Regions from separate parts of the Kytococcus schroeteri genome, predicted to be linked through region 2. Evidence: riboswitches for the same ligand, from Rfam matches in the RefSeq annotation. Region 2 holds a riboswitch; the other holds the start of a gene.
What was found. A riboswitch is a leader RNA that binds a small molecule or an ion and turns the genes downstream of it on or off. The one in region 2 is predicted to bind cobalamin.

Region 1: it holds a riboswitch for cobalamin, as region 2 does, so the genes downstream of both, ACFFHC_RS04870 (FecCD family ABC transporter permease) here and ACFFHC_RS10965 (ribonucleoside-diphosphate reductase subunit alpha) in region 2, are expected to answer to the same signal.

What each region holds. Positions count from the first base shown of each region.
Region 1 is NZ_JBHLVH010000011.1:38,510-52,909, forward strand. Features, by position in the region: gene ACFFHC_RS04815 (MBL fold metallo-hydrolase) at 1-231, opposite strand, end outside; gene ACFFHC_RS04820 (NUDIX hydrolase) at 333-1,205, opposite strand; gene ACFFHC_RS04825 (RidA family protein) at 1,214-1,687, opposite strand; gene sp36 (Sp36 family protein) at 1,687-1,845, opposite strand; gene ACFFHC_RS04835 (transglycosylase domain-containing protein) at 1,888-4,341, shown strand; gene ACFFHC_RS04840 (GatB/YqeY domain-containing protein) at 4,431-4,883, opposite strand; gene ACFFHC_RS04845 (metallophosphoesterase) at 5,006-5,965, shown strand; gene ACFFHC_RS04850 (SDR family oxidoreductase) at 6,036-6,860, shown strand; gene ACFFHC_RS04855 (aspartate kinase) at 6,902-8,254, shown strand; gene ACFFHC_RS04860 (YceI family protein) at 8,339-8,884, shown strand; gene ACFFHC_RS04865 (VOC family protein) at 9,001-9,384, shown strand; cobalamin riboswitch at 9,478-9,656, shown strand; gene ACFFHC_RS04870 (FecCD family ABC transporter permease) at 9,745-10,749, shown strand; gene ACFFHC_RS04875 (ABC transporter ATP-binding protein) at 10,749-11,540, shown strand; gene ACFFHC_RS04880 (ABC transporter substrate-binding protein) at 11,537-12,604, shown strand; tRNA gene ACFFHC_RS04885 (tRNA-Pro) at 12,732-12,808, opposite strand; gene ACFFHC_RS04890 (hypothetical protein) at 12,844-13,308, opposite strand; gene recR (recombination mediator RecR) at 13,305-13,919, opposite strand; gene ACFFHC_RS04900 (DNA polymerase III subunit gamma and tau) at 13,930-14,400, opposite strand, start outside.
Region 2 is NZ_JBHLVH010000027.1:150,518-164,917, forward strand. Features, by position in the region: gene ACFFHC_RS10925 (S8 family peptidase) at 1-923, shown strand, start outside; gene ACFFHC_RS10930 (S8 family peptidase) at 1,022-2,290, shown strand; gene ACFFHC_RS10935 (S8 family serine peptidase) at 2,478-4,202, shown strand; gene ACFFHC_RS10940 (S8 family peptidase) at 4,309-6,042, shown strand; partial or broken gene ACFFHC_RS10945 (30S ribosomal protein S6--L-glutamate ligase) at 6,104-6,229, opposite strand; gene ACFFHC_RS10950 (hypothetical protein) at 6,200-6,349, shown strand; gene ACFFHC_RS10955 (hypothetical protein) at 6,613-7,953, shown strand; gene ACFFHC_RS10960 (ribonucleotide-diphosphate reductase subunit beta) at 8,059-9,168, opposite strand; gene ACFFHC_RS10965 (ribonucleoside-diphosphate reductase subunit alpha) at 9,292-11,892, opposite strand; cobalamin riboswitch at 12,055-12,220, opposite strand; gene ACFFHC_RS10970 (ABC transporter permease family protein) at 12,675-14,400, opposite strand, start outside.

The sequences.
Region 1 (14,400 bases), on a different contig from region 2:
CACGGCACGCCGCACGGGCGCCCCGGTGAGGCGGTGGAAGGTGTCGGCCCCCTCGGCGTGGTCGCTGTGCCCGTGGGTGAGCAGGGTGAGCGCCACGCGCGCGCCCCGGGCCTCCACCGCGTCCACCACGGCGCGCAGGTGCTCGGGGTGCTCCGGGCCGGGGTCCACCACGACCACCTCGTCGCTGCCGGGCTCGGCCAGCAGCCAGGTGTTGGTGCCGTCCAGCGTCATCGGCGAGGGGTTGGGGCACAGCAGGCAGGTGGCGCGCTCGCCCACCGGGCCGCCGGTCCAGTCGGACCCGTCGGGCAGGTGGCTCGTGGAGGAGCGCACGCTCACCGCCTCCAGGGGGTGCGCATGACCAGACCGTCGGGGGCGTCCGGCCCCACCGGCACCTCCTCGGGCCAGGGCATCACCTCGGGCACCTCGTGGCGGCCGGCCAGCACCTCGGCGGCACTGCCCGCAGCCCGCAGGTCCTCCAGCGCGGCGATGGTGGGCGGCAGCATCAGCCCCGCGTCACCGGCAGCGCGCTCCAGCACCGCTGCAGGACGCTCCCAGCTGGCCGACACGGCCTCGCTCGTGCCGTCGTCGGGCTCCTGCCCCTCGGGGATGCGGGCGGCGAAGAACCACGTGTCGTAGCGGCGCGGCTCGCACTCGGGGGTGGTCCAGTGGTCCCGGACGCTGAGGCACTCGGTGCGCACAGTCAGCCCGAGCTCGGTCAGCAGGTCGCTGAACGCCACCTCGCGGGCCTCCACGCGGCGGCGTCCCTCCACGGCGGCCGGGGCACTCGCCTCGGCCTCGCTCACGGGACGTCCGTCGGGGTGGGCGGCCAACAGCACGCCGGTCTCCTCGAACACCTCGCGCGCGGCGGCCAGCACCAGCTGCTGCGCCGATGCCGGCGTGGTGCCGGGCATGCGGGCCGACCACTCCTGCGGCGTGGGCCCCGACCAGGCGGCGTCGGTGACCTCGTCGCGCGGGTCCACCCCGCCTCCGGGGAAGACCATCATGCCCGGCGCGAAGGCCATCGAGGCCGCGCGCGTCTGCATGAACACCTCGACGCCCTGTGCGCCGTCGCGCACCACCATCACGGTGGCCGCGGCGCGGGGCGCCACCGGGGCGGGGCGGTCCGCCTCCGGGGTGTCCAGCCAGGCACGCACCGCCGGCACGAGGGCCGGCGGCATCGGGAAGTCGCGGTGCGGGGTGGTCACGCGGGCCCTCAGGACCGGACGGCCAGGACGACCTCGACCTCGACGGGCGCGCCGAGCGGCAGCGCCGCCACGCCCACGGCCGAGCGGGCGTGCTCGCCGGCCTCGCCGAAGGCGGTGCCCATGAGCTCGCTCGCCCCGTTGACCACGGCCGGCTGGCCGGTGAAGCCGGGCTGGCTGGCCACGAAGCCCACCACCTTGACCACGCGCTCGATGCGGTCCAGGTCGCCCACCACGGACTTGGCGGCGGCCAGCGCGTTGACGGCGCAGATGCGGGCCAGCTCGGCGGCGCGCTCAGGCGTCACGTCGCCGTCACCCTCGCCCACCACGCCGGTGCCGGCCAGGGTGCCGTCGACCACCGGCAGCTGGCCGGAGGTGTAGACCAGCCCGGCGTGCTCCGTGGCGGGCACGTACACGGCCACCGGCTGGGGTGCCGGCGGCAGCTCGACGCCGGCCTCGGCCAGGCGCTGCTCGACGGCCCCCATCAGGCGCTCTTCTCGCGCTTCAGGTAGGCCACCGGGTTGGAGCCCTCGGGCCCCGGGATCACGGTGACGAGCTCCCAGCCGTCCTCGCCCCACTGGTCGAGGATCTGCTTGGTCGCGTGGACGATCAACGGAACGGTGGCGTACTCCCATGTGCGCATGGATCGGAGCCTATAGCGGATGCGGAAAGTACCCTTGGGCGCATGTCCCAGCCCTCCCCCCGGCGCACCTCCCCGTTCCTCGCGCTGTCGGCGTTCGTCGTGGCCTGCCTGCTGGCGGGCCTGCTGGCGGCCGTGCTGCTGGTCCCCGTCACCATCGGGGTGGGCCGTGCCACGCAGGCTGGCACGACCTACTTCGACGAGCTGCCGAGTGACTTCGGCGACGACGGCGTGACCCAGCAGACCCGCATCCTCACCGCCGACGGCAAGCAGATCGCCGCCCCCTTCGGCGAGAACCGGGTGGTCGTGGGCTCCAAGGACATCTCGCCGTGGATGAAGAAGGCGCAGGTGGCCATCGAGGACGAGCGCTTCTTCGACCACAACGGCGCCGACCTCACCGGCATCGGCCGCGCCCTGTTCAACAACTTCGGGGGCGGGGGCACCCAGGGCGGGTCGACGCTCACCCAGCAGTACGTGAAGGTCTCCCTGCAGGACCGCGCCCTGCGCGACGGCGACCTCGAGGCCGCCCGCCGCGCCACCACCCAGAACGGCGCCGCGGGCTACGCCCGCAAGCTGCGCGAGATCAAGTACGCCGTCTCGCTGGAGAAGACCCACAGCAAGGACGAGATCCTCACCGACTACCTCAACCTCGTCTACTACGGCGACCGCGCCTACGGGGTGGAGGCCGCCGCGCAGCACTACTTCAGCGTGCCGGCCAAGGAACTCACGATCGCCCAGGCGGCCACGCTCGCCGGCATCGTGAAGGCCCCCGGGTCCAGCGACCCGGTGCGCCACCCGGAGAAGGCCCGCGACCGCCGCGACGTGGTGCTGTTCAAGATGCACCAGCTGGGGCAGATCACCGACGAGCAGTACGAGGAGGCCCGCAAGAGCGACCTCGGCCTGAAGGTCTCCTACACCCGCCGGTCGTGCGCCACCAGCGAGTACCCCTTCGTGTGCACCTACGTGGTGGAGTGGCTGCTGCGCCAGCCCGCGCTGGGCGAGTCCGAGAACGACCGCCGCACCCGGCTGGACCGTGGCGGCCTGACCATCCGCACCACCTTCGACAGCAAGCTGCTGGACCACGCCGCCCGCGAGCTGCGCGACAAGGTGCCGGCCAAGAACGACGACGCCGTGGCCGCCGCGGCCGCCGTGGTGGAGCCCGGCACCGGCAAGGTGCGCGCCATCGCGCAGAACCGGCCCTACGGCCTGAACAGCGGCAAGGGCGAGACCGCGGTCGGCTACGCGGTGGACCGGCCGTTCACCTCCAGCGGAGGCTTCGCCATCGGTTCCACGGCCAAGCTCTACTCGGCCATCACGGCAGTGCGCGACGGCTTCCCGGTGGACGGCAGGATCGGCCTGCGCGAGACGGTGGACCTCACCGCGCTCAACTCCCGCGGCGAGGAGCGCACCGTGCCCAAGGCCGTGTTCCGTCCGCAGGAGTTCGACCCCTGCGCTGAGGTCAAGGACGGCGAGCTGTGGGCCGTGCAGAACGACCACGGCAGCTTCCGCGACGCGATCCCGTTCAAGGAGGCCACCGAGGAGTCCGTGAACACCGCGTACTCCGAGCTGACCACCGCCCTGAACCCCTGCCGCGTGCGCGACACGATGACGCAGATGGGCCTGCACCGCTCCCAGCTGGACGACCAGGGCCAGTACGTGCCCTTCTCCACCAAGCCCGGCTCGGTGGCCCTGGGCGCCGACGAGGCCAGCCCGCTGACGGTGGCCAACTCGTTCGCCACCCTGGCCTCCGGCGGCATGCGCTGCGATCCCTACCCGGTGGAGAAGATCACCGACTTCGAGGGCCGCGAGGTGGAGCTGGACGCCGAGCACTGCGAGCGCGTGCTCGAGGAGGGTGAGGCCGCGGCGGTGACCGACGTGTTCCGCTCGGTGCCCGAGACCACCTCCGGTGGCGCCTCCCGCGCCCGCCTCTCCGGGGGCCGCGTGTCGGCCGGCAAGACCGGCACGGCCGACGGCTCGGACGAGACCTGGTACACCGGCTACACCCCGCAGCTCGCGGCCTCGGTGTGGGTCGGCACGCCCGACAGTCTGGGCAACCTGCGCGACATCGAGCTGGGTGGCCGGGCCTACCCGGGCTGGCTGTACGGCTCCAGCCTGGCCGCGCCCACCTTCCGGTCGATCATGGACTTCGCCCACCGCGACATGCCGGTGGAGCAGTTCCCGACCCCGCCGGCCGAGCTGACGAAGGGCCACCTGGTGGACGTGCCGGACGTCAGCGACAAGACCGTGCTGGAGGCCCGTGAGGAACTGCGCAAGGCCGGCATCCTGGCGCTCAACACCAAGCCGTGGGCCCCGGGTGACGCCACCATCGAGAGCATCGAGACCACCAACGGCTCCCAGCAGGACACGGCCCAGTTCGTGAAGCTCACGCCGCGGACCGACGCCGAGCAGCCGAGCCCGGACCAGATCCGCAAGGAGCTGGAGGCCCAGGGCGACGGCACGCAGGGCTCGGTGGCCGACGGGAACACCGGCGAGAACTGACCGGTCGCCCCCGGCACACGCAGGGAGGGGGGGCACCCCATCGGGGTGCCCGCCCTCCCTGCGCGAGGTGGCCCGTCGCGGGCCGGGGCTCAGCCCAGGTGCTTCTTCACCGCGGCGGCCACGCGGCCGCCCTCGGCGCGGCCGGCGACCTTGGCCTGCGCGGCCTTCATGGCCTGACCCATCTGGGACGTCTCGGTGACGCCGGCCTCGGCGACGGCCTCGGCCACCAGCGCCTCGAGCTCCTCGTCGGAGAGCTGCTTCGGCAGGTAGCCCTCGATGACCTCGAGCTCGGCCTTCTCGGACTCGGCCAGCTCCGGGCGGCCGGCCTTCTCGTACTCGGCGATGGCGTCGCGGCGCTTCTTGCCCTCCTTGGTGATGACGGCCAGCACCTCCTCGTCGGTCAGCTCCTTGGCCTCGCTGCCGGCCACCTCGGCGTTCTGGATGGCGGTGCGCACCATGCGCAGGGTGGAGGAGGTCACCTTGTCGCGGGCCTTCATGGCAGTGGTGAGGTCGGCGGTGATCTGCTGCTTGAGGTCGCTCATGGGCAGATCATCCCACCGGCCGGGGCCGCCACCCTCCCCGGTGCGATGATGGCGCCGTGGACACCCGACGCCTGCTGACCCGCCTGCGCGACCGCGAACCCCGCCCCGGGGCGCTCGCCGGGGTGGGACGCGGCGCCGCGCTGGGGGCGGCCGCCGTGGCCGGCGCCGGGGCCGCGTGCGTGGCCTGGGGCCACTTCGTGGAGCGCCACCTGTACACCCTGCGCCGCTTCACGGTGCCGGTGCTGCCCGAGGGGGCGCTGCCGCTGCGGGTGCTGCACGTCAGCGACCTGCACCTGGTGCCCGGCCAGCGGCGCCGCATGCAGTGGGTGCACGACCTGGCCGCCCTGGAGCCGGACCTCGTGGTGAACACCGGCGACAACATGTCGTCCACGGCCGCGGTGCCGTGGGTGATGGCCACCTTCGACGACCTGCTGGCCACGCCCGGGGTGTTCGTGCGCGGATCCAATGACTACTTCTCCCCCCGCCCGGTGGACCCACTGAAGTACGTCACCCAGGGCCGGAGCCGCTACGGCGGGCGCACCCAGCGTGACATGCCCTGGCGGGAGCTCGTGGCCGGCTTCGAGGAGCGCGGCTGGGTGGACCTCACGCACCGCCGCCACCGCATCGAGGTGGAGGGGGTGCGCCTGGAGTTCGTGGGCGTGGACGACCCGCACCTGGAGCTGGACGACTACGCCAGCGTGGCCGGGCCGGCCGCCCGCGACGCGGACCTCACCATCGGCGTCACCCACGCCCCCTACCAGCGGGTGCTGGACGCGATGGTGGCCGACGGCGCCGGGCTGGTGATCGCCGGCCACACCCACGGCGGGCAGGTGTGCCTGCCCGGCATCGGGGCGCTGACCACCAACTGCGACCTGGACCCCGGGCGTGTCAAGGGCGTCTCCCGCTGGTGGCCCGGGGCCGGCTCGCGCCCGTCGGCGGCCGCCCCGGACGACGCCGCGTGGATGCACGTCTCGGCGGGTCTGGGTCACTCCCCGATGGCGCCCTACCGGTTCGCCTGCCGCCCGGAGGCGACGCTGCTCACCCTCGTGCCGCGGGGCTCCTCCTCGCCGTCCGCGGACTGAGCCCCACGCCGCCCGACCCGACGACGCACCTGCCCCGACCCGACGACCCGACCTCACCCCGGAGGCCCCCATGACCGGAACCCTGAACGGCCGCACCATCCTCATGTCCGGCGGGAGCCGCGGCATCGGCCTGGCCATCGCCCTGCGGGCCGCCCAGGGCGGCGCCAACGTGGCGCTGCTGGCCAAGACCGACACGCCCCACCCGGCGCTGGAGGGCACCATCCACACCGCCGCCGAGCAGATCGAGGCCGCCGGCGGGCAGGCCCTGGCCGTGGTGGGCGACGTGCGCTCCGAGGAGTCCGTCCGCGAGGCCGTGGCCGCCACCGTGGAGCGCTTCGGGGGCATCGACGTGGTGGTCAACAACGCCAGCGCCGTGGACGTCTCGCCGGCCCGCGAGCTGCCCATGAAGAAGTACGACCTCATGCAGGAGGTCAACACCCGCGGCACCTACCTGCTCACCAGCGCCGCCATCGAGCACCTGGAGCGCTCGGACAACCCGCACGTGCTCACCATGTCGCCGCCGCTGACCATGGACCCGAAGTGGTTCGGCCCGCACACGGCGTACACCATCAGCAAGTACGGCATGAGCATGGTGACGCTCGGCCTGGCCGAGGAGCTGCGGGAGGCCGGCATCGCGGTGAACAGCCTGTGGCCGCGCACCATCATCGCCACGGCGGCCATCCGCAACGTGCTGGGCGGTGAGGCCGCCATGGCCCGCGCCCGCGACCCGCGCATCATGGGCGATGCCGCGCACGCCGTGCTGGTGCGCGACGCCCGCGAGCGGACCGGCCAGTTCCTCGTGGACGACGAGGTGCTGGCCGAGGCGGGCGTCACCGACCTGAGCGTCTACGGTGGCTCGCCCGACACGCTGCAGCCCGACATCTTCCTGCCCTGACCCCCTCCGGGTACGCCCGGACCGCCCCGCCTGGAGCCCCGATGTCCCTCGTCATGAAGTTCGGCGGTTCCTCCGTCGCCGATGCCGCGCACCTCGCCCAGGTGGGTGAGCTGGTGACCGCCGCGATGCCGCGCCGCCCGCTGGTGGTGCTCTCGGCCACGGGCAAGACCACCAACGCGCTCGTGGCGGCCGCGGAGGCGGCGGAGGCCGGCCGCACCGAGGAGGCGCTGGGGCTCAGCGCGCAGGTGCGGCGCGCGCACGAGGCCATCGCGCACGAGCTGCTGGGCGGCGTCTCCCCGGAGCTGGAGTCGGCCTTCGACGCACTGTTCGGCGACCTGGACAGCCTGCTGCGGGCGGTGGCGATCCTCGCCGAGCTCTCCCCGCGCAGCCGCGACGCCATCCTCTCCACCGGCGAGCGCCTCTCCACCCGTCTGCTCTCGGACCACCTGGGCGTGCCGCTGCTGGACGCCCGCCAGCTGGTGCACACCGACTCGCGCCACGGCGCGGCCCGCCCGGACACCGAGGCCATCGCCCGCTCGGTGCAGCGCCGGGCCGTTCCGGCCCTGGAGGAGGCCGGCGCGGCGGTGACGCAGGGTTTCATCGGCAGCGACGCGCACGGCACCACCACCACGCTGGGCCGCGGTGGCAGCGACTACTCGGCCTCCCTGCTGGGGGCCGCGCTCGGCGCCGAGGAGGTGCAGATCTGGACCGACGTGGAGGGGCTGCTCACGTGCGACCCGCGCGTCGTGCCGGCCGCGCACTCGGTGCCGGAGGTGTCAGCCGCCGAGGCCGCGGAGCTCGCCGCGTTCGGCGCCAACGTGCTCCACCCGGCCACCATCGCGCCGGCCATGGAGGCGGGCGCGATGGTGACGGTGCGCCACACCCAGCGCCCCGAGGGCGACTTCACCACCATCCGCCCCGGCGAGGTGGGCACGCAGTCCGCCACCGCCATCGCGGCGCGGGGGCCGGTGACGCTGCTCAACATCACCTCCCCGCGGATGCTGGAGCACGCCGGGTTCATGCAGCGGCTGTTCGACGTGTTCGGCCGCCACGGCGTGGTGGTGGGGCTCATCTCCACCGCCGAGGTGAGCGTCTCGGTGACCGTGGAGGGCGAGGTCGACCTCGATGCGGTGGTGCGGGAGATCGGCGGGTTCGCCACCGTGGAGGTGGCGCGCGACCGCGTCATCGTGGCCGTGGTGGGCGACCGGCTGCGGGCCACGCGCGGGCTGGCGGCACGGGTGTTCGCCAGCCTGGCACCGGTGGCCAACATCGAGATGATCAGCCAGGGGTCCAACGAGATCAACCTCTCGGTGGTCATCCGCGCCGACGAGCGCGACGACGCCCTGCGCGCCCTGCACGCAGGCCTGTTCGAGGGGGACCAGCCCACCGTCTGAGGGCGGAGCGCACCACCACCAGTTGACACGGTGATGCGTCACGCTTATGTTGGTGACAGATCACCTATCAATGGAGGAGTCACCATGACCACGCTCGAGCAGCTCACCGGTACGTACACCATCGACCCGACCCACTCGCGCATCGGCTTCGTGACCCGCCACGCCATGGTCACCAAGGTGCGCGGCAGCTTCAACGACTTCGAGGGCACCGCCACCACCGGCGCCGACCTCGCCGACACCTCCATCGATCTGACCGCCCAGGTGGCCAGCATCGACACCCGCAACGCCGACCGCGACCAGCACCTCAAGGCCGGGGACTTCTTCGGCGCCGACGAGTTCCCCACCCTCACCTTCCGCTCCACCCAGGTGACCGCCACCGACGCCGACACCCTGCGCGTCACCGGCGACCTCACCATCAAGGGCACCACCCGCCCCGTGACCGTCGACTTCGACTTCGAGGGCGCCGCCACCGACCCCTTCGGCAACGAGCGCATCGGCTTCGAGGGCCGCACCAGCATCAACCGCAGCGACTTCGGCCTGACCTTCAACGCCGCCCTGGAGACCGGTGGCGTGCTGGTCTCCGAGAAGGTGGAGCTGGAGTTCGAGGTGTCGGCCATCAAGAACGCCTGATCCCATCCCACCCGCGGCACCCCCGCACTCGATGCCGTGAGGCCCGCCCCGGCGGGGCGGGCCTCACGCGTGCCCGGGCCTTGTGGGGCGACGGGCCGGCTGGGAGCGTGGTGGGCATGGAGATGACGCGCAGAATCATCGTGCTGGACGCCGCCGACCTCGAGGCCGTGTCCACCTTCTGGGCCGGCCTGCTGGACGGCACCGTGGAACGCCAGGACGACGACTGGCACCGCGTGCTGATCGACGGGGACTGGGAGTTCTGCGTGCAGCTCGCCCCGGACCACGTGCCCCCGCAGTGGCCCGACGGGCAGCCGCAACAGGTGCACCTGGACCTCTACCCGTCCGACCTCGAGGCCGCGCACGCCAAGGCCTTGGAGCTCGGCGCGACGCTGCTGCAGACCCAGGACGTGGACCCCAACGGCCGCGGCGGCTTCCGCGTGTACGCCGACCCGGCCGGGCACCCCTTCTGCCTTTGCTGGGAGGGCTCCCCCGGGGAATGAGGGTCCCCAGCCGAGGGCGCGCAGGCCGCCCGGACCCCGTCCGGTCCGGTGCGGTCACCGGCTCATGCCCTGCCCGTCGCGGGGGAACGGGGGCTAGAGTGTGCCGGTCGGTTGCACCCCGGTCGGGGTGCGAGGGAACCCGGTGAGAGGCCGGGACTGACGCGCAGCGGTATGGGCTGTGCGCGGGGACACAGTGCCACTGGCCACAGGCCGGGAAGGCGTCCTCGCGTGGGAGCCCGAGTCCGAAGACCTGCCGACGCTGTTCACCGTCCGCGGGCCTCGCGACTTGGGCCCCGATGAGAGATGTGGGTCACTCCCTTGCCTGATGCTGCCCGATCCCGGCCGCCCACCGCGGTCCTGATGGTCCTGCTCACCCTGGTGCTGCTGGCCAGCATGCTCGCCTCGCTCGCAGTGGGCGCCGTCTCCCTGCCCGTGGCCACCGTGTGGAGCGTCGTTCAGGCGCACCTGGGTGGCCAGCCCGCCGACCCGACCTGGGACGCCATCGTGTGGGACCTGCGCGCCCCGCGCACCCTGCTCGCCGCCGTCGCCGGCGCGGGGCTGGCCGTGGCCGGGGCCGGGATGCAGACCCTGGTGCGCAACCCGCTGGCCGATCCCTACCTGCTGGGCGTCTCCTCGGGCGCCGGGGTGGGGGCGACGGCCGTCATCACCACCGGCGCCCTGTCCGGACTGGGCGTCTGGGCCCTCTCCGGCGGGGCGCTGCTGGGCGCCCTGGCCGCCGCAGCCCTGGTGTTCGGGGTCGCGATGCTGCAGGGCGGCCTGACGCCGCTGCGGCTCGTGCTCACCGGGGTGGTGCTGTCGTCGGCGTTCAGCGCCGTCTCCAGCTTCCTGGTCTTCCGTTCCGGTGACCCGAGGGCGGCCCAGTCGGTGCTCTTCTGGCTGCTGGGAAGCGTCAGCGGTGCGAGCTGGCAGGTGCTGCTGCCCGCCACGGTCACGACCGTGGTCGCCGTGCTGGTGATGGTGGCCTTCTCCCGCTGGCTCGACGCGCTGTCCGCCGGCCCCGACCTCGCCGCCTCCCTCGGGATCCCGGTCAAGGGCCTGCGAGTGGCCCTGTTCGTCGGCCTCGCCGCGCTGGTCGGGGTGCTCGTGGCCGTCTCCGGCGGCATCGGGTTCGTCGGGCTCGTCGTACCCCACCTGGTCCGCATGGTGGTCGGCGCCCGCCATCGGGCCGTCGTCCCCGTGGCCGCCCTGAGCGGCGCCGTCTTCCTGGTGTGGGTCGACATGGCCGCCCGGGTCAGCGTCCGCCCCCAGGAGATCCCGCTGTCGGTGGTCACCGGCATCGTGGGAGCACCGGTGTTCCTCGTGCTCGTCGGTCGCCGCCACTACCGCTACAACGGAGCCGACTGATGCGGCTGCGAACCGACGGCTTGAGCGCCGCGGTCGGGCGGACCACGGTCCTGCAGGACGTCACCTTCGAGGTGCCCTCCGGCACCGTCACGTCGCTGGTCGGCGTCAACGGGTCGGGCAAGTCCACCCTGCTGCGCACCATCGCCGGCATCCGCCCCGCCCCGGCAGGGCAGGTCTGGCTCGGCGACCGGACGGTCGACCGCATCCGGCCCCGCGAGCGCGCCCGGCGCCTGGCCCTGGTCGCCCAGGACGAGGCGCCGCCGGAGGACCTGCTGCTCGGGGAGATGATCGCCATGGGCCGCACCCCGCTGGCCAGGCCGTGGGAGATGGGCGATGCCGACGAGCGCCGGGCCGTGCTGGAGGCCCTCGACCAGGTCGGGCTCACCGGCATGGCCGACCGGCCCTGCAGCGACGTCTCCGGCGGGGAGAGCCGCCGGGCCCTGTTGGCCCGCGGGCTGGTGCAGCAGACACCGATCCTGCTGCTCGACGAGCCCACCAACCACCTCGACGTCGCCCAGCAGCACCACCTGCTCACCCTCGTCCGCGGGTCGGGCCGCACCACGGTGATGGCCGTCCACGACCTCGGCCTGGCCGCCCAGTACAGCGACCAGGTGGTCGTCCTCGATGCCGGCCGCGTCCTCACCAGCGGCACCCCCGCCGAGGTGTTCGCCGACCCGCGCGTGGCCGATGTGTTCTCCGTCCGCTTCGTCACCTTCACCGACCCGGAGACCGGCAGCGAGCACTTCACCTGCCTGCCCCGGACCCCGCAGCCCCACCAGGAGGAAGCATGACCACCCGCACGCTCACCACGGCGGCGCTCGTCGCCGTCATCGGCCTCGGCGCCGCCGGCTGCTCCGGCCCGTCCGGCGCGGATTCCGGCGCCGGCGCGTCCTCGGCCTCGTCCGAGACGGTGACCGTGACCAACTGCGGCCAGGAGGTCACCTTCCCGTCCCCGGTCCAACGCATGCTCGTCAACGACTCCAACATGATCGCCACCACCCTGGCGGTCGGGGCGGCCGACCAGATCGTGGCGGTGACCGGCCTGGAGAAGGACAAGGCGGTCCTCGAGGAGGTCTACGGGGCGGAGGAGGTCGCCGGGCTCAAGGAGCTCGGTGAGGTCGGCATCGGCCTCGAGCCCATCCTCGCCCAGCGGCCCGACATGGTGTTCGCCGGCTACAACTACGGCTTCGGCGAGGGGCGCAACCTGATGCCCGACGACCTCGCCCAGCGCGGCATCGCGCCCTACGTGCTCACCGAGAGCTGTCGCCGTTCCCCCGACAAGGAGGAGCGCGGCGAGATGGACCCCTGGAAGGCGTTGGCCGCCGACCTGACCAACATCGGCACGGTGACCGGCCACGAGGACCGGGCGAAGGAGGTCCAGGCGGACATCGACACCCGTCTGGCCAAGCTCCGCAAGGCCCCCCAGGCGCAGCGGAAGCCGGTGGTGTTCCTCTTCGACAGCGGCACCGACGCCCCCTTCTCCAGCGGCGTGTACGGCGGACCCCAGGGCATCATCGAGGCCGCCGGGGCCACCAACCTGGCCGAGGACGTCAAGGACACCTGGACGGCCATCTCGTGGGAGAAGGTCGCGGCCGGCAAGCCGGACTACATCGCGATCGTCGACTACCCCGGGGAGAGCGTCGCCGACAAGGTCCGCACCCTGCGCACCAACCCCGCCACCAAGGACTTGCCCGCGGTGAAGCAGGGGCGCATCGTCGCCCTGCCCTACGTGGCGTGGACGAGCAGCCCACTCAACATCGATGCGGCCGAGTCCCTCCGGAAGGCCCTCGAGGAGGCCGACCTCGTGCCGGCCAGCGGCATCACGCCCACCCACGACCTGCGCGTCCACCCCTGAGCCGGGTGCCTCCTGGCGGGCACTGTTCCAGCCCGCCGGGAGGCCCCGTCATGGCCCGACCATGGCAGACCGGGCAAGAACGAATCGGCCCCGGCCGCGGATTCCGCTGGCCAGAGCCGATTTCGTGTGGTCGGGGTGACAGGATTTGAACCTGCGACCTCCTCGTCCCGAACGAGGCGCGCTACCAAGCTGCGCCACACCCCGAAGGCCTGCCGCCCTCATCGGGCAACCCCGGCATCCTACATCATGTGCGGGGTGAGTTCAGAATCCTCCACCAGCCGCCGCACGTGACCCGCCGGGACCGGCGCCGCCAACCCCACCACGGTGAGCGCCAGCCCGCCCAGCATGAGCCCCACCGGCCAGGCGGTGTCGGCCGGGTCGGTGATGGTCTGGCTCGTGCCGTCCGCGAAGTCGCAGGTCAGCGAGACGGGCAGCAGCGTGCGCTCCACACGCAGCGGCTCGGCCGCCTCCACGGACTGCCCGCGCAGGCTGGCGCACGCCTCGTAGGCGTCCACGGGGCCGAAGACGTTGACGATGAGCACCACCAGCCCCGCCAGCACCAGCAGCGGCGCCAGCCCGAGCGCCGCCAACCGCAGCGCGCCGCGCCAGCCCGAGCGCAGCTCGTCGGCATCGGGGGCGCTGGGAAACCGGCGCGAGGGCTTGCTGGCCGGCGGCTGCGCCACCACCAGCCGGGTGGAGCTCACGCCGACCCCCCGGGCCGGGCGACCACCCGTCGCCCCTCGAAGGCACGCCCCAGGGTCACCTCGTCGGCGTACTCCAGGTCGCCGCCCACCGGCAGTCCGGAGGCCAGGCGGCTCACCTTGACGTCCAGCACCTGCAGCAGGCGCGAGATGTACGTGGCCGTCGCCTCGCCCTCCATGTTGGGGTCCGTGGCGATGATCACCTCGGTCACCTCGCCGTCCCCCAGCCTCTGCATGAGCTGGGCGATGCGCAGGTCGTCCGGGCCGATGCCGTCCAGCGGGCTGATGGCCCCGCCGAGCACGTGGTACCGGCCCCGGAACTCGCGCGTGCGCTCGATGGCCTGCACGTCCCGCGGCTCCTCCACCACGCAGATGGCCGTGCCGTCGCGCTGCGGGTCCAGGCAGATGCGGCACTCCTCGGCCTCGGCGACGTTGCCGCACGTGGCGCAGAAGCGCACCTTCTCCTTGACCACCTGCAGGGCCGTGGCCAGCCGCTGCACGTCCTCGGGGTCGGCGGCCAGCACGTGGAAGGCGATGCGCTGGGCACTCTTGGGACCCACCCCGGGGAGGCGGTTGAGCTCGTCGATCAGGTCCTGGACCGCGCCTTCGTACACAGGCCGAACCCTATGCCTGGTCCGTGTGTTCCTCGATCACGGTTCCACCGAGGATCTTCTCGATGGCGGCCGTGCCGATGACGCCCACGGACTCCACGGTCTCGTCGTCCAGGTCGGGCGTGAAGTCGTCCTCCGGCGGCGGCTCGTCCTCGGGCGGGGGCTCGTCGCCACCCACCGGCCCGGGGGGCGTCGGCGCACCGCCCTCCCTCGATGCCGGGGGCCCGGCCTGGTTGCCCGGCCCGCCACTGCCCGATGCGGTGGGCCCGCCACCGGGTGCCGAGGGGGCCACCTGCGGGGCCGGGGCGTCCGCCGTGGCCCAGTCCGGGGCGGCGTCGCTGCGCTGCCCCCACTCGGGGGAACCCACCGGCCCCGCGGCACCGCCGGATCGACCCGCCGGACCGCCGGTGAAGCCACCCCCGCCGCCGGGGGCCACCTGGGCCGCCACGGACGGCGCGGACGGAGCGGCAGGTCCCCCCATCGG
Region 2 (14,400 bases):
AGGTGGCCGCGCTGGAGGCCGACCCGGCCGTGGCGTCGGTGGAGCGCGACGCGCGCGTCAGCATCGACGAGGAGCAGGCCGACGCCCCGTGGGGCCTGGACCGCGTGGACCAGGAGGCGGCCGAGCTGGACAAGACCTACACCTACGAGGGCACCGGCGAGGGCGTGACCGCCTTCATCATCGACACCGGCATCCGCGCCACCCACAAGGACCTGGCCGGCCGCGTGGGCGAGGGCCACACCGTCGTGCAGGACGGCGAGGGCACCAACGACTGCCAGGGCCACGGCACCCACGTGGCCGCCACCGTGGGTGGCACCACCTACGGCGTGGCCAAGGACGTGAAGCTGGAGCCGGTCCGCGTGCTGGAGTGCGACGGCTCGGGCTCCGTGCTGGGCATCCTGGCCGCGATGGAGTGGGTCATGGACGAGGCCGCCGCCACCGAGGGCCCGGACGTGGCCAACATGAGCCTGGGCGGCACCAAGCTCGGGGCCATGGACGAGGCCGTGGACCGCATGAGCGACGCCGGCGTGGTGACCGCCGTGGCCGCCGGCAACGACACCGAGGACGCCTGCCAGCACTCCCCGGCCGCCTCCCAGAAGGCCATCACCGTGGGTGCCACGGACAACACCGACGTGCTGGCCGAGTTCTCCAACTTCGGTGAGTGCGTGGACATCCTGGCCCCGGGCGTGGACATCACCTCGGCGTGGAAGGACTCCGACGACGCCACCAAGACCATCTCCGGCACCTCGATGGCCTCCCCGCACGTGGCCGGTGCGGCCGCCCTGGCGCTGCAGAAGAACCCCGAGGCCACCGCTGACCAGGTGAAGGAGACCCTCACCACGACCGCCACGAAGTACGCGATCGACAAGGTGAACGGTTCGCCCAACCTGCTGCTCAACGCGCTCAAGGCCTTCCAGGCCTGAGGCAGCGCCCCACCCGTCGTGCCGGGTCCCGGACCCGGGGCCCGGCACGACGCATCCCCGCTCCCACGGCTCTCGCCCCTCACACCCCGGAGACCCCCGTGAACCGCTCGCACCACCCCTCCCGCCCGTTCGTCGCCCTGGCCGCGCTGGGCCTGGTGGCCGCACCCGCCGCCTCCACCGCGGCACCCCTGCTCGATGCCGGCGCCCCGGCCCCCGCTGCTCCCACGGCCCCCGGCGCACTGGACGCCTCGGGCCGCACCACCTGGCTGGTGGTGCTCGACCTGCCCGCGCAGGCCTCCGCCGCCGGGTCCCTGGCCGCCCCCACCGCACGCGCCGCCGTGGCCCGCACCACCGACCAGCGCGCCGAGGAGGCCACCGCCCGCGGCCTGGAGGTGGGCCGCCGCCTGCACGGCATCGGCGGGTACACCGTGCGCGCCACCCCCGCGCAGGCCGAGGCGCTGCGTAGGGCCCCCGGCGTGGCCGCGGTCTCCCGCGACGGCGCGGTGGGCGGCGCCGAGACGCAGGCCGACGCCCCGTGGGGCCTGGACCGCGTGGACCAGGAGGCCCTGCCGCTGGACGGCTCGTACAGCTACGAGTCCACCGGCGAGGGCGTCACCGCCTACGTCATCGACACCGGCATCCGCTCCACCCACCAGGACTTCTCGGGTCGCGTCGGCCAGGGGGCGGGCTTCGTCGAGGACGGGTGGGGCACCGAGGACTGCGCCGGGCACGGCACGCACGTGGCCGGCACCGTCGGCGGAGAGACCTACGGCGTGGCCAAGGACGTGTCCCTGGTGCCGGTGCGCGTGCTGGGCTGCGACAACCGCGGGTCGTGGGACGGCATCATCGCCGGGATCGACTGGGTGGCGCAGAACCACTCCGGCCCGTCGGTGGCCAACCTGAGCATCCAGGGCCCGGCCAACGAGGCCGTGGACGAGGCGGTGAACCGCCTCACCGCCAGCGGGGTGCTCTCGGTGGTGGCCGCCGGCAACTTCTCGGCCGACGCCTGCTCCACCTCCCCGGGCCGTGCCGAGGGCGCGCTGAGCGTGGGCTCCACCGACTCCGCCGACCGGCTCTCGGACTTCTCCAACTACGGCCAGTGCGTCAACCTGCTCGCCCCGGGCAGCGACGTGGTCTCGGCCGGCATCGCCGGGGACACGGCCTGGACCACCATGAGCGGCACCTCGATGGCCGCCCCACACGTGGCCGGCGCTGCCGCGCTGCACCTGCAGCAGCACCCCGAGGCCACGGTCGCCGATCTCACCTCGGCCCTGCAGCGGACCGCCACCCCCGATGCGGTGGGCGGCACCAACGGGTCGCCCAACCTGCTGCTCGACGCCGCCGAGATGGGTCAACCCTCGGCCTGAGCACCACCCCCCGACGGGGTGATCGGTCAAGGAGGACCGGTCACCCCGTCCCGCTTTGCCCAAGAACGGGTCAAGACTTGGTCAGGTACCTGTCCTCCTCCCACACCGCACCAGAAACTCCGTCTACCGGCCGGGCTCGCACACCCCCTCCCCCCTCGCCCGGCCACCCCTCGCACAAGGAGTTCCGATGCGCCTGTCGCGTACCACCCTCGCCCTCACCGCCGCCACCGCCCTCACCCTGGGTGCCGGTAGCGCCACCGCCGCGCCGTTCACCGCCCCCGACGCCCAGCCCGCCGCGCAGCAGGCCGAGCTGCTCGACGTCCCCGACTCCGGCTACATCGTGATGCTGGAGCTCCCCTCCACTGTGAGGTCCGGCCCCTCGGCCATGGCGTCCCCCACCGCCCAGCCCGCCGTGGCCCGTGCCACCCAGAAGCAGGCCGACCGCTGGGCCGCCAAGGGCGTCAGGGTGGGCGACCGCTTCACCGCGCTCGGTGGCTTCACCGCCGACCTCACCCCGGCCCAGGTCAGGGCCCTGCGCAACGACCCGTCCGTGGCCTCGGTGACCGAGAACCGCACCGTGTCGGTGGCCGGCAGCCAGACCAGCGCCCCGTGGGGTCTGGACCGCGTGGACCAGGCGGACATGCCGCTCAACGGCACGTACAGCTACTCCCAGACCGGTGCGGGCGTGACCGCCTACGTCATCGACACCGGCATCCGCGCCACCCACGGCGACCTCTCGGGCCGCGTCTCCGGCGGCGCCAGCGCCATCAACGACGGCATGGGCACCAACGACTGCCAGGGTCACGGCACCCACGTGGCCGGCACCGTCGGCGGCGAGACCTACGGCGTGGCCAAGGACGTCAAGCTCGTGCCGCTGCGCGTGCTCGGCTGCGACGGCAGCGGGCCCACCGCCGGCATCATCGCCGCGATGGACTGGGTGGCCCAGAAGCACACCGGTCCGTCCGTGGCCAACATGAGCCTGGGCGGGTACGCCGACGCCGCCACCGACGCCGCCGTGGCGCGCCTGACCGCCTCCGGCGTGGTCACCGTGGTGGCGGCGGGCAACGAGCAGCAGAACGCGTGCAACGTCTCCCCGGCCCGCGCCAGCTCGGCCATCACCGTGGGGTCCACGGACCGGACCGACTCGCTGTCCTGGTTCTCCAACTGGGGCTCGTGCGTGGACATCCTGGCGCCCGGCTCGGACATCACCTCGGCGTGGAAGGACTCCGACACGGCCGCCAACACCATCTCCGGCACGTCGATGGCCTCCCCGCACGTGGCCGGCGCCGCCGCGCTCTACCTGCAGGAGAACCCCACCGCCTCGGTCTCCCAGGTGACCAACGCGCTGAAGTCCTCGGCCACGCCCAACACCATCACCAACGTGCAGGGCTCGCCCAACCTCATGCTCAACACCACCGCCCTGCTGGGCAACGACACCACCACCCCGGACCCCGACCCGGTGACCGGTGTCGTGGTCAACGGTGACTTCGAGGCCGGCGCCACGGGCTGGACCGGCGACACCTGGGCCATCGGCAACGACGGCTACACCGCCTCCTCGGGCAGCAACAAGCTGTGGCTGGGTGGCGAGGGGTACGCGGTGACCCACACGGTGGACCAGACCCTCACCATCCCCGCGGGCGCCACCGCGCTGGACTACAAGCTGCGCATCGACTCCCGCGAGTTCTCCGGCAGCCCGCGCTACGACTCGATGAAGGTGCAGCTGCTGAGCCCCTCCGGCACCGTGCTGAAGACCCTGGCCACCTACGGCAACGACAACGAGAACACCTCCTACGCCGCCCGGAGCAACAGCCTGTCCGGCTACGCCGGTCAGAAGGTGACGCTGCGCTTCACGGCCACCGAGGACAACAGCTCCCGGACGTCCTTCCTCGTGGACGACGTCGCGGTGCGCTGACCTCCCGCCACGTGTGAACGGTGCGGGGTGTCCTGAGGGGCACCCCGCACCTCGTGCACCACCCCTTGCCGTCCTCCCCTCCCCCTCGATGCCGAAGGACCCCGCCGTGCGCACACTGACCCGCTCCCTGCTCGCCCTGACCGTCGCCTCCCTGGCCGGCGCCACCACCGCTGCCACCGCCCTGCCGCTGCCCGCCGCGCCGGTGGGCGGATCCTCCGACCTCGCGCCCGCCGCTGCCGGGTCCGCCGACACCGACGGCCGCCGCCTCCACATCGTGATGGTGGACCTGCCCGACGCCGCACGCCGTGGGCCGGCCGCGATGGCCTCGCCCACCGCCCGGGCCGCCGTCGCCCGGGCCACCGACCGCCAGGCGGACCGTGCCCGCGGGCGCGGCCTGGAGGTCTCCCAGCGCTTCCGCGGCGTGGGTGGCTACACCGTGGAGCTCACCGACGCCGAGGCCGCGGAGCTGCGCCGCACCCCCGGCATCGCCAGCGTGGCGCCCGATGCCGTGGTGACCGGCAGTGGCACGCAGGCCAACGCCCCGTGGGGCCTGGACCGCGTGGACCAGGACCGGCTGCCGCTCTCGGGGACCTACTCGTTCCAGCAGACCGGGGCCGGGGTGACGGCCTACGTCATCGACACCGGGGTGCGGGCCAGCCACCAGGACTTCTCCGGCCGCGTGCGCCAGGGCGTGACCTTCGTCAACGACGGCTGGGGCACCAACGACTGCGCCGGGCACGGCACCCACGTGGCCGGCACCGTCGGCGGCGAGACCTACGGCGTGGCCAAGGACGTCAGCATCGTGCCGGTGCGGGTGCTGGGCTGCGACAACCAGGGCTCCTGGGCGGGGATCATCGGCGGCATCGACTGGGTGGCGCAGAACCACTCCGGCCCGTCGGTGGCCAACCTGAGCATCCAGGGCCCGGCCAACAGCTCGGTGGACGCCGCCGTCAACCGCCTCAACGCCAGCGGGGTGCTCTCCGTGGTGGCCGCCGGCAACTACTCCGCCGACGCCTGCTCCACCTCGCCGGGGCGTGCCTCCGGGGCGTTCACCGTCGGCTCCACCGACCGGTACGACCGGCTCTCCGGGTTCTCCAACTACGGCCAGTGCGTCAACCTGCTCGCCCCGGGCAGCAACGTGCTCTCGGCCGGCATCTCCGGCGACGCCAGCTGGGCCACCATGAGCGGCACCTCCATGGCCGCCCCGCACGTGGCCGGCGCGGCGGCGCTCTACCTGCAGAAGAACCCCACCGCCACCGTGCAGCAGGTGGCCTCCGCCCTGCGGCAGACCGCCACCCAGGGCATGGTCAGCGGCACCTACGGCTCGCCCAACCTGCTGCTGGACACCACCGCCCTCACCGCCGGGGGCACCACGACCGACCCGCAGCCCACCGGCGGCATCGTCAACGGCGACTTCGAGGCCGGGACCACCGGCTGGACCGGCGACACGTGGACCATCAACTCCGCGCAGTACACCGCGGCCAGCGGCAGCTCCAAGCTGTGGCTCGGCGGCTACGGGCAGGCCCGCACCGAGACCGTGCGCCAGAGGGTGACCGTGCCGCAGGGGGCCACCACGCTCGCCTTCCGCCTGCGCGTGGACAGCTCGGAGTACTACCGCTCCCAGCCGTACGACCGCATGCAGGTGCGCGTGCTGGGCACCGACGGCCGCCTGCTGGGCACCGTGGCCTCCTTCTCCAATGCCGACCACGGCAGCACCTACACCACCCGCACCGCCGACCTGGCCCGGTGGGCGGGGCAGACCGTGGTGCTGGAGCTCACCGCCACCGAGGACTCCGGCGGCCAGACGTCCTTCCTCGTGGACGACCTCAGCCTGCGCTGAGGCCGGAGTCGGCCAGGGTGCGGCCCACCAGCTCGTGGCCGGCGTGCACGAGCAGCTCGGCCACGCCGGCCACCCGCAGGCCCATGATCTGGGCGGCGCGCACCGCGGTCTCCTCGTAGGCCGGGGCGAGGGTGACCGGCTCCACGCTGCCGCCGCGGTGCACGGTGGAGCGGAACTCGTCGCCCTGCCCGACGCCGACGGCACCGAGCAGGTGACCTTCTGGGTGAACCCCTGGCAGGAGTCCGAGGCCGACGCGGTGGAGGTGACCCGTCCGGTGCACGACCGCCGCCGCAACCGGGGGCGCTGAGTGGCCCGCGAGAGCTTCGGCATCGGGCCGGTGCGGGTGCGTGCCGGGCGTGCCCAGAAGGTGGAGCTGCCGGTGACGCGCACCGTCACCGGGGCCGAGGTGGTGGGCGTGGAGGTGATCCGACGGGTGCGGGCCGACCTGGACGACGACCTGACCCGCCGGTTGGCCACCGCGTTCGGTGCGCCGGCGATGCTGCACGCGCAGATCCGCGACAGGTCGCTGCGGCAGGCGGCCCGCGAGCGCGGCGCACCGGCATCCTCCAGGTGGAGTGCGCCCTGGGCCAGGAGGTCACCCGGGGTGACCGCCTGGGGGGCCTGGGGAACTCGTTCGGGCGCGCCCTGGCCGTGGTCAAGGCCGACCGCGACGGGATGGTGGTGGGGCGCACCGGGATGCCGCTGGTCAACGCCGGCAACGCGCTGGTGCACATCGGCGCGCGGCTGAGCGCCGTGGCGGCCGCCCCCACCGAAGGTGCAGGCACACCGCGCAGGGGTCCGCCCGTCGGCGGGTCACGGGACTCCCGGATCGCTTTAACATCGAGCCGCCGGGGGCATCCGGCACTCGTCGTCGACCCACCAGGGGGAACCATGAACCTGACCCGTCGCACCCTCGTGAGGACCGGAGCGTGGAGCGCTCCGGTCGTCCTGGCCGCCGGCGCCGCTCCGGCGGTCGCGGCCAGCGGGGCCACCTACGACCTGAATGCAGCCAGCTACAAGGGCCAGATGATCACCTGGTACACCCCCGAGCGGGACGCCTGGAACCGCGCCAACCTCGGGGTATGGACGCTGGAGAACACCGGGACCACTGCCTCCCCCGCCACCGGGGTGACCCTGACCGTCTCCTGGGACCGGCGCCTGTGGGGCGACCTGACGGACTACAACCCGGCGCTGCTCTCCGAGCCGACCACCACCACGGATGGTGACCTGGTGACCGCCGTGTTCGCCGTCATCGCTGCGGTGGAGCCCGGGCAGTACGAGGGTCCGAGCATGGACATCGCCTTCTCCGAGATGCCCGAGGACGGCGTGACCGAGGTGCGGCAGGACTACCTGCCGATGACGATCGACATCGCAACCCAGGTGCCGGACGCCGACCCGTCCAACGACACCCGGGTGCTGGAGGTGAAATACGGCGAGGTGACCCCGTGGAACGGTGCCATCTCCGGCACCTTCGACACCGTGCGCGTGGAGTGCAGCGATGGCGCCGCCGACATCGCCTACCCCTCGACGATCACCGTCACCAGTGACGGCCCGAACCCCGTTCCCGCCGACATCTCGGTGTACTACTTCGCCAACTCCACCTACGTGGATGATGGCAACGTCCACACCTGGGGGGAGTACTTCGAGACCTTCCGGTGCGAGTCCGCGACCCTCGACGGCCAGCCGGTCACGCTGGAGACCAGGCGCGACAGCGCGGGCCTCGACACCGACTGGTCCCTCAACCAGCCGATCCCGGCCGGTTCCGTGCTGCAGCTGCAGATCAGCGCCACCGGCAAGGCGACCAGCGCCGACCCCGTCCCCACGGCCTCCTACGGCGGCATCGGCTTCGACGAGTCCGAGACCAACGACGAGGACAACCAGCTGCGGGCACCGGAGCCGGTCCGCGTCTGACGCGCGTCCAGCCCGGCCCCTGGACGGGCACGACGCCGATGGGGGGGGTGGTCGCCACGTGGCGACCACCCCCCCATCGGGCAGTGCGGGTTCTGAGTCAGCGGCTCAGAAGTCCTCGTCGAACGAGACGCTGCCCTCCACGCCCACCTGGTACGCGGACACGCGGCGCTCGAAGAAGTTGCTCAGCTCCTGCACGTCCTGGAGCTCCATGAACGCCAACGGGTTCTTGGTGCCGTAGATCTCCGGCATGCCCAGCTGCACGGCGCGGCGGTCGGCCACGTTCTCCAGGTAGGCGCGCATGTCGGCCACCGACAGCCCGGCCACGCCGCCACCCAGCAGGTCCTCGGCGAACTGCGCCTCCGCGTCGACGGCCTCCATGAGCATCTGCCGCACCTGGCCGGCCATCTCCGCATCGAACAGGTCGGGCTCCTCGGTGCGCACGGTCTCCACCACCTCGAAGGCGAAGGCCATGTGCATCGACTCGTCGCGGAACACCCAGTTGGTGCCCGAGGCGAGACCGTTGAGCAGACCCCGGCTGCGCAGGAAGTACACGTAGGCGAACGCGCCGTAGAAGAACAGGCCCTCGATGCAGGTGCCGAAGCAGATGAGGTTCAGCAGGAACTGGCGGCGCTGCTCCTTGGTCTCCAGGCGGTCCAGGTCCTGGATGGAGTCGATCCACCGGAAGCAGAACTCGGCCTTCTTGCGGATGGAGGGGATGTTCTCCACGGCGGCGAAGGCCTCGAAGCGCTCGGCCTCGTCCGGGACGTAGGTGTCGAGCAGGGTCAGGTAGAACTGGATGTGGACGCCCTCCTCGAACAGCTGCCGGCTGAGGTACAGGCGCGCCTCCGGGGAGTTGACGTGCTGGTACAGGTTGAGCACCAGGTTGTTGGCCACGATCGTGTCGCCGGTGGCGAAGAAGGCCACCAGGCGGCTCACGAGGTGGCGCTCGGCGGGGGTCAGCTTGGTGTGCAGGTCCGACAGGTCGCTGTGGAGGTCGATCTCCTCGACCGTCCACGTGTTCTTGATGGCGTCGCGGAACATCTCGTAGAACTGCGGGTAGCGCATCGGCCGCAGGGTGAGCGACATGCCGGGGTCGAGCAGGCGGGAGCCCTGGGCCACGGCGTCGTGCAGGTCGGCCTCCACGTGGTCGGTGTGGGTGGCGGCGGCCTGGTTCTTGGTGACGGTCTGGTTGGTCGGGTCGGTCGGCTGGGTCACGGGAGTCTCCTCATCGATGTTGAGTCGTCGTTCCTCGGGGTGAATCAGCCCTCCGGACCCCGGAGAACGACGACTCAACGTGGGGGGGGGTGGGGTGCGCGGGGGGTGGGGTGCGCGGGTGCCTTACTCGCAGGCCTCACAGGCCTCGGGGTTCTCCAGCGAGCAGGCGAGCGCCTCGGCATCGGTGAAGGTCCGCACCGGCTCCGATGCGGTGAGCCCGCCGACCACGCCCGGCGCACCAGGGGCCGTGGGCTGGCTGGCGCCCGGGGCACCCGTCGCGGCGCCCCAGCTCGCGCCGGCACGCACACCGGACACGGTGGCCTGCTGGATGCGGGTGGCCGGCCGGCTGCGCAGGTAGTACGTGGTCTTCAGCCCGGCCTTCCACGCGTACAGGTACATCGAGCTCAGCTTGCCGATGTGGGGGCTCTCCATGAACAGGTTCAGGCTCTGGCTCTGGTCCACGTACGCCTGGCGGGCCGCGGCCATCTCGATGAGCGCCTTCTGCGGCAGCTCCCACGCGGTGCGGAACAGCCGCCGGGCCTCCTCCGGCAGGTCGGCGATGCCGGCCACCGACCCGTTGTCGGCCTTGAGCTTCTCGCGCACCGTGTCGGTCCACAGACCCAGGGACTTCAGCTCGCCCACCAGCGCGGTGTTCACCTGCATGAACTCCCCCGAGAGCGTCTCGCGCTTGAACAGGTTGCTCACCTGCGGCTCGATGCACTCGTAGCAGCCGGCGATGCTGGCGATCGTCGCCGTGGGCGCGATGGCGATCATCAGCGAGTTGCGCAGGCCGTGCTCGGCGATGCGGGCGCGCACCGCCGCCCACCGCTCGGTCTGCGTGGGGGTCACCCCGTACAGGTCGTGCTGCAGCTGGCCCTTCGCAGCCCGCGTCTCGTCGAAGCTCGGGTGTGCCCCGAGCTGCTCGGCGAGTTCGGCCGAGCGTTCCAGCGCGGAGAGCTGGATCTCCTCGGCGATCCGGGTGCTCAGCTCGCGCGCCTCCGGCGAGTCGAACGGCATCCGCAGGGCGAAGAACACGTCCTGCAAACCCATCGAGCCCAGGCCGATGGGGCGCCAGCGCGGGTTGGACGCCGCCGCCTGCTCGGAGGGGTAGTAGTTGATGTCGATGACGCGGTCCAGGTAGGTGACCGCCAGCCGCACCGTGGCGCGCAGCTTCTCCTCGTCCACGCCGACCGCGCGTGCGGCGGCGTCCTGCGGGCGGGCACCCGTGGTGCCGTCACTCCATCGGAGGTGCTGGGCGAGGTTCACCGACCCCAGGTTGCACACGGCGGTCTCGTCGTTGCTGGTGACCTCGATGATCTCGGTGCACAGGTTGCTCAGGTGCACCACCGGGGCCGGCTGGACGGTGCCGTCGGCGGCCACCCGCGGCGTCTGGTCGTCGCTGGTCTGGTTGCACGCCCGGTTGGAGGCGTCCTTGAAGGTCATCCACCCCTGGCCGGTCTGGGCCAGGGTCCGCATCATGCGTCCGTAGAGGTAGCGCGCCGAGACGGTGCGCACCACGTCACCGCGCTCCTCGGCGGCGCGGTAGGCGGCGTCGAAGGCCGGGCCCCACAGGTCGGGCAGCTCCGGCACGGCATCGGGGTCGATGAGGGACCACTCCCCATCAGCCTCCACACGGCGCATGAACTCGTCGGGGATCCAGTGGGCCAGGTTGAGGTTGTGCGTGCGGCGGGCGTCCTCGCCGGTGTTGTCGCGCAGCTCGAGGAACTCCTCGACGTCCGGGTGCCACGGCTCGAGGTAGATGCACGCCGCACCCTTGCGCCGGCCGCCCTGGTTGACCGCCGCCACCGAGGAGTCCAACGTGCGCAGCCACGGCACGATGCCGTTGGAGTGGCCGTTGGTGCCGCGGATCAGCGCCCCGCGGGAGCGGATGCGGGAGAAGGCCAGGCCGATGCCGCCGGCGAACTTCGAGAGCTTGGCCACCTGGTGGTAGCGCTCGTAGATGGAGTCGAGGTCGTCGCGCGGGGAGTCGATGAGGTAGCAGCTGGACATCTGCGTGTGGCGGGTGCCGGAGTTGAACAGGGTCGGCGAGCTGGGCAGGTAGGCTAGGGAGGAGAGCAGCTCGTAGAACTCCACCGCCTCCGGCGCGGTGCGCGAGAGCCCGGCGGCCACGCGCATCAGCCAGTACTGGGGCGACTCGATGACCGCCCGCGTGAGGGGGTGGCGCAGCAGGTAGCGGTCGTACACGGTGCGCAGGCCGAAGTAGTCGAAGCGCCAGTCGGCGTGGGCGGCTTGAGCGCGGTGCACGGCATCGTCCAGGAGGCTGGCGTGCTCGGCGACGAAGGCGGCGGTCACGTCGCCGATGAGGCCCTGCTCGTGGCCGGTACGCACGGCCTGGCTGAAGGTGGCGATGCCCTGGCCGCGCACCTCCTTGTCGATGGTGCCGGCCAGCAGCCGTCCGGCCAGGCGGGAGTACTGCGGCTCGGTGGCGGTCATCTCCGCAGCGGTGGCGATGGCGAGCTTGTCCAGTTCGGCGGTGGTGGCGCCGTCGTAGAGGCCGGCGATGGTGCGGGTGGCCACGCGCATGGGGTCTACCTCGGGCAGGCCGTCGGTGCAGCGCTCGATGGCGGTGACGATCTTGGCCAGGTCGACCTCCTCGTGCTCACCGCTGCGCTTGACGACGCGCATCGGGTGGCGGGAGGTGGTGGGGGTGCCGTCCAGGGTGGGCTGGGCGGGGGTGCCGGGGCCGGCGGTGTGGGTGGTCATGCCCTCTCCTCGCGAGCTCGCGCCGCGAGGGGTGGGGGCGTCGGCCGGCCGGGCAGCGGTGGGCGCGCGGCACGGCGGTGCCGGCGCCCGTGTCCGGACGTGCGTCTGCCAGCCGTCCCGCGCGGCTCGACGGACCGGCCGCGGTCGCGGCCGGGCGCTGGCAGGTCTTCGGACTCACGGGCGTCCTCGTCACCGAGGCGTCCGGCAGGTGCCGGACGGGTGCCTACTGGCCGTCGCTTCCCAGGTGCTGGCTGCACCCAGTGCTGTGTGACGGCGGTCGTTCCCGAATACCGCTGCGGGGCAGTCCCGGACTCGCACCGGGTTCCCTCTTGCCTCTCCCTGGGGCTCGGTCGCCGGGCGCCCTGCCGCGCAGTGGTGCTGCGCGGCGGTGGCGTGCTGTGAAGCTGCACGTCCGGGCCGTTGGCCGTGCCGGGGAGAACCAGCACCCGCACCATATACGGGGCCTGTGGCGCGGCGCCACCCCCACATGTTGTGTCCGGCCGGGTTCGGTGGCATGGCGCGGAGAACCGGCGGCGACCCGGGGCCCCGGCGAGGCGGCCTGGGAGGGGTGGCCCGGGCACCTCGAGACGTCCACGAATGGTCATGTCGACTGTCGAGATGACCATGCGTGGCTGTCTCGACGGTGACGCATGACCCTCCCGTGTAACGCTTCGGCCGCCAGGGCGACCACCTCGTCACACGCCCGCGAGCCCAGCAATCACTTCCTCACACACACGCCACCGGCTCACGTCTTCCTGGTGACGCCGTGACCACCGCTGCAGTCAGGCCCTGGCACGGCGTTGCCACACCAGGGTCCCCACGATGACGGCCACGCACACCCCTGCCACCGCCAGTGACACCGCCGTCACGAGCAGGTAGTTCTCGGTGGTGTACTCCGCCGTGCCGCCCACGTAGGCGAAGAGGTAGGCAGCCGCCACACCGATCGGCACCGCCAGGGCCACGGGCAGGAGGGTCGCCACGACCGTGGTGCGCGCCGCCTCATCGGGATGCAGCCCGGCCCGCTCCAGGGCGCGATGCTCCCCGGTGGTCTCGATGGCCCGGTCACCCAGCACGCGCAACATGCCCAACAGGAGCAGGAGTGATGCCGCGAGGACGCCGGTACGCATCCAGTCCGTTCCGGGGTGCTGGAAGTCCGTGTCTGGCCCAAGCTTCTGCATGAGGACCGGCTCGGTGGACCCCTGGAAGAGACGCAGAGCATCGGCCCCGTTCCAGTCCAGCGGACCGCTGACCAGAACGTAGTCGGACGGCGCGTGACGCGTGGGATCCCCGATCAGAACCTCGCTGACCCGGGCAACGGCGCGAGCGCCGTCCGTCCCCACCCCGCCGCACTGCTTGGCCGGCACCTGCGTGCCGAAGAAGTCCTCGGCGGCGGCACAGTCACGGAACACCACGGCCCCGCCGGTGCCCTGGCGGTTCGGCTCCACCCGCCCACCGGCCTGCTCGGCCCTCTCCTGGAGCGTGCCGACGAACCCCTCGGGCGCATCAGCCCAGTAGGCCGTCCAGACCTTCGCCGAGCCGCCTGACTCCGCGAACGCCGGGCCACCGCCCGTTCCTTCATAGAGAGAGACCTCCGAGCCGATGATGAACACCAGGATCCCCACGAAGGCACCCGCGCGGGCCAGCCGTGCCGAGCCACCGCCCAGACGCTTGGCGGCGAGCCAGCGAGTGGGGTTGCCGGAGCGGGCGAACAGCCCGGACACCCATCGAGCGAGCACGGGAAGCCCCAGGGGCAGTCCCGCGATCACCAGCACGGCGCCCACCATCAGCAGCTGCATCGACAGGTCCGCGTTCTTCTGGCCCAGCAACTCTGGCAGGGGGACCGCCAGGCCCAGGCACACGAAGGCGGCGATGAGGGGCAGGATCGCCCAGTCCCCCCATCGCACCCCAGAACGGCGCACCTGGGGCACCACCCTGGCCGTGGTGGCCCAGAGGACGGCCACCCCGACCGTCAGGGGGGTGACCACCGCCGGCATCCACCAACTGCCCCGCGCGGCCGGGAGGAGCACCGCATCGTTGCCGGGCCAGCTGGTCCGCCAGCTCAAGATCAGGAGCCAGGCAAGGGCCCCCGATACGGCTCCGAGCAACGCCAGGACGCCCGTCTCCAACACGACCACCCGGCGGATCGATGCCGCGCTGACTCCCAGCCGCCACAGGCGCTCGGCACGTTCCCGGGTGACCCCACCCACGGCACGCGCCGCTGTCCCCAGCAGGAGAAGTGCTGGTAGAAAAACCAGCGCGAGGACGGACACCGCGCCGGGGACACCGGCCGGCGCATCCAATGTGGTCTCGACGTAGCCCACCCGCGCCTCGCCCGGGCCGTAGCCCGAGATGCGCTTGACGAAGTCCTGGTCCAGCTTCTGACCCTCGGGTGGGCGGGCGATGGCGTAGCCCTCACTGCGTGAGATCAGGAAGTCGTCCCCGATGGTGCCGCCCTCACCCGTGCCCGCGTCACTCGGGCGCAGCCCGAGGTCCTCGGCGGTCAGACCG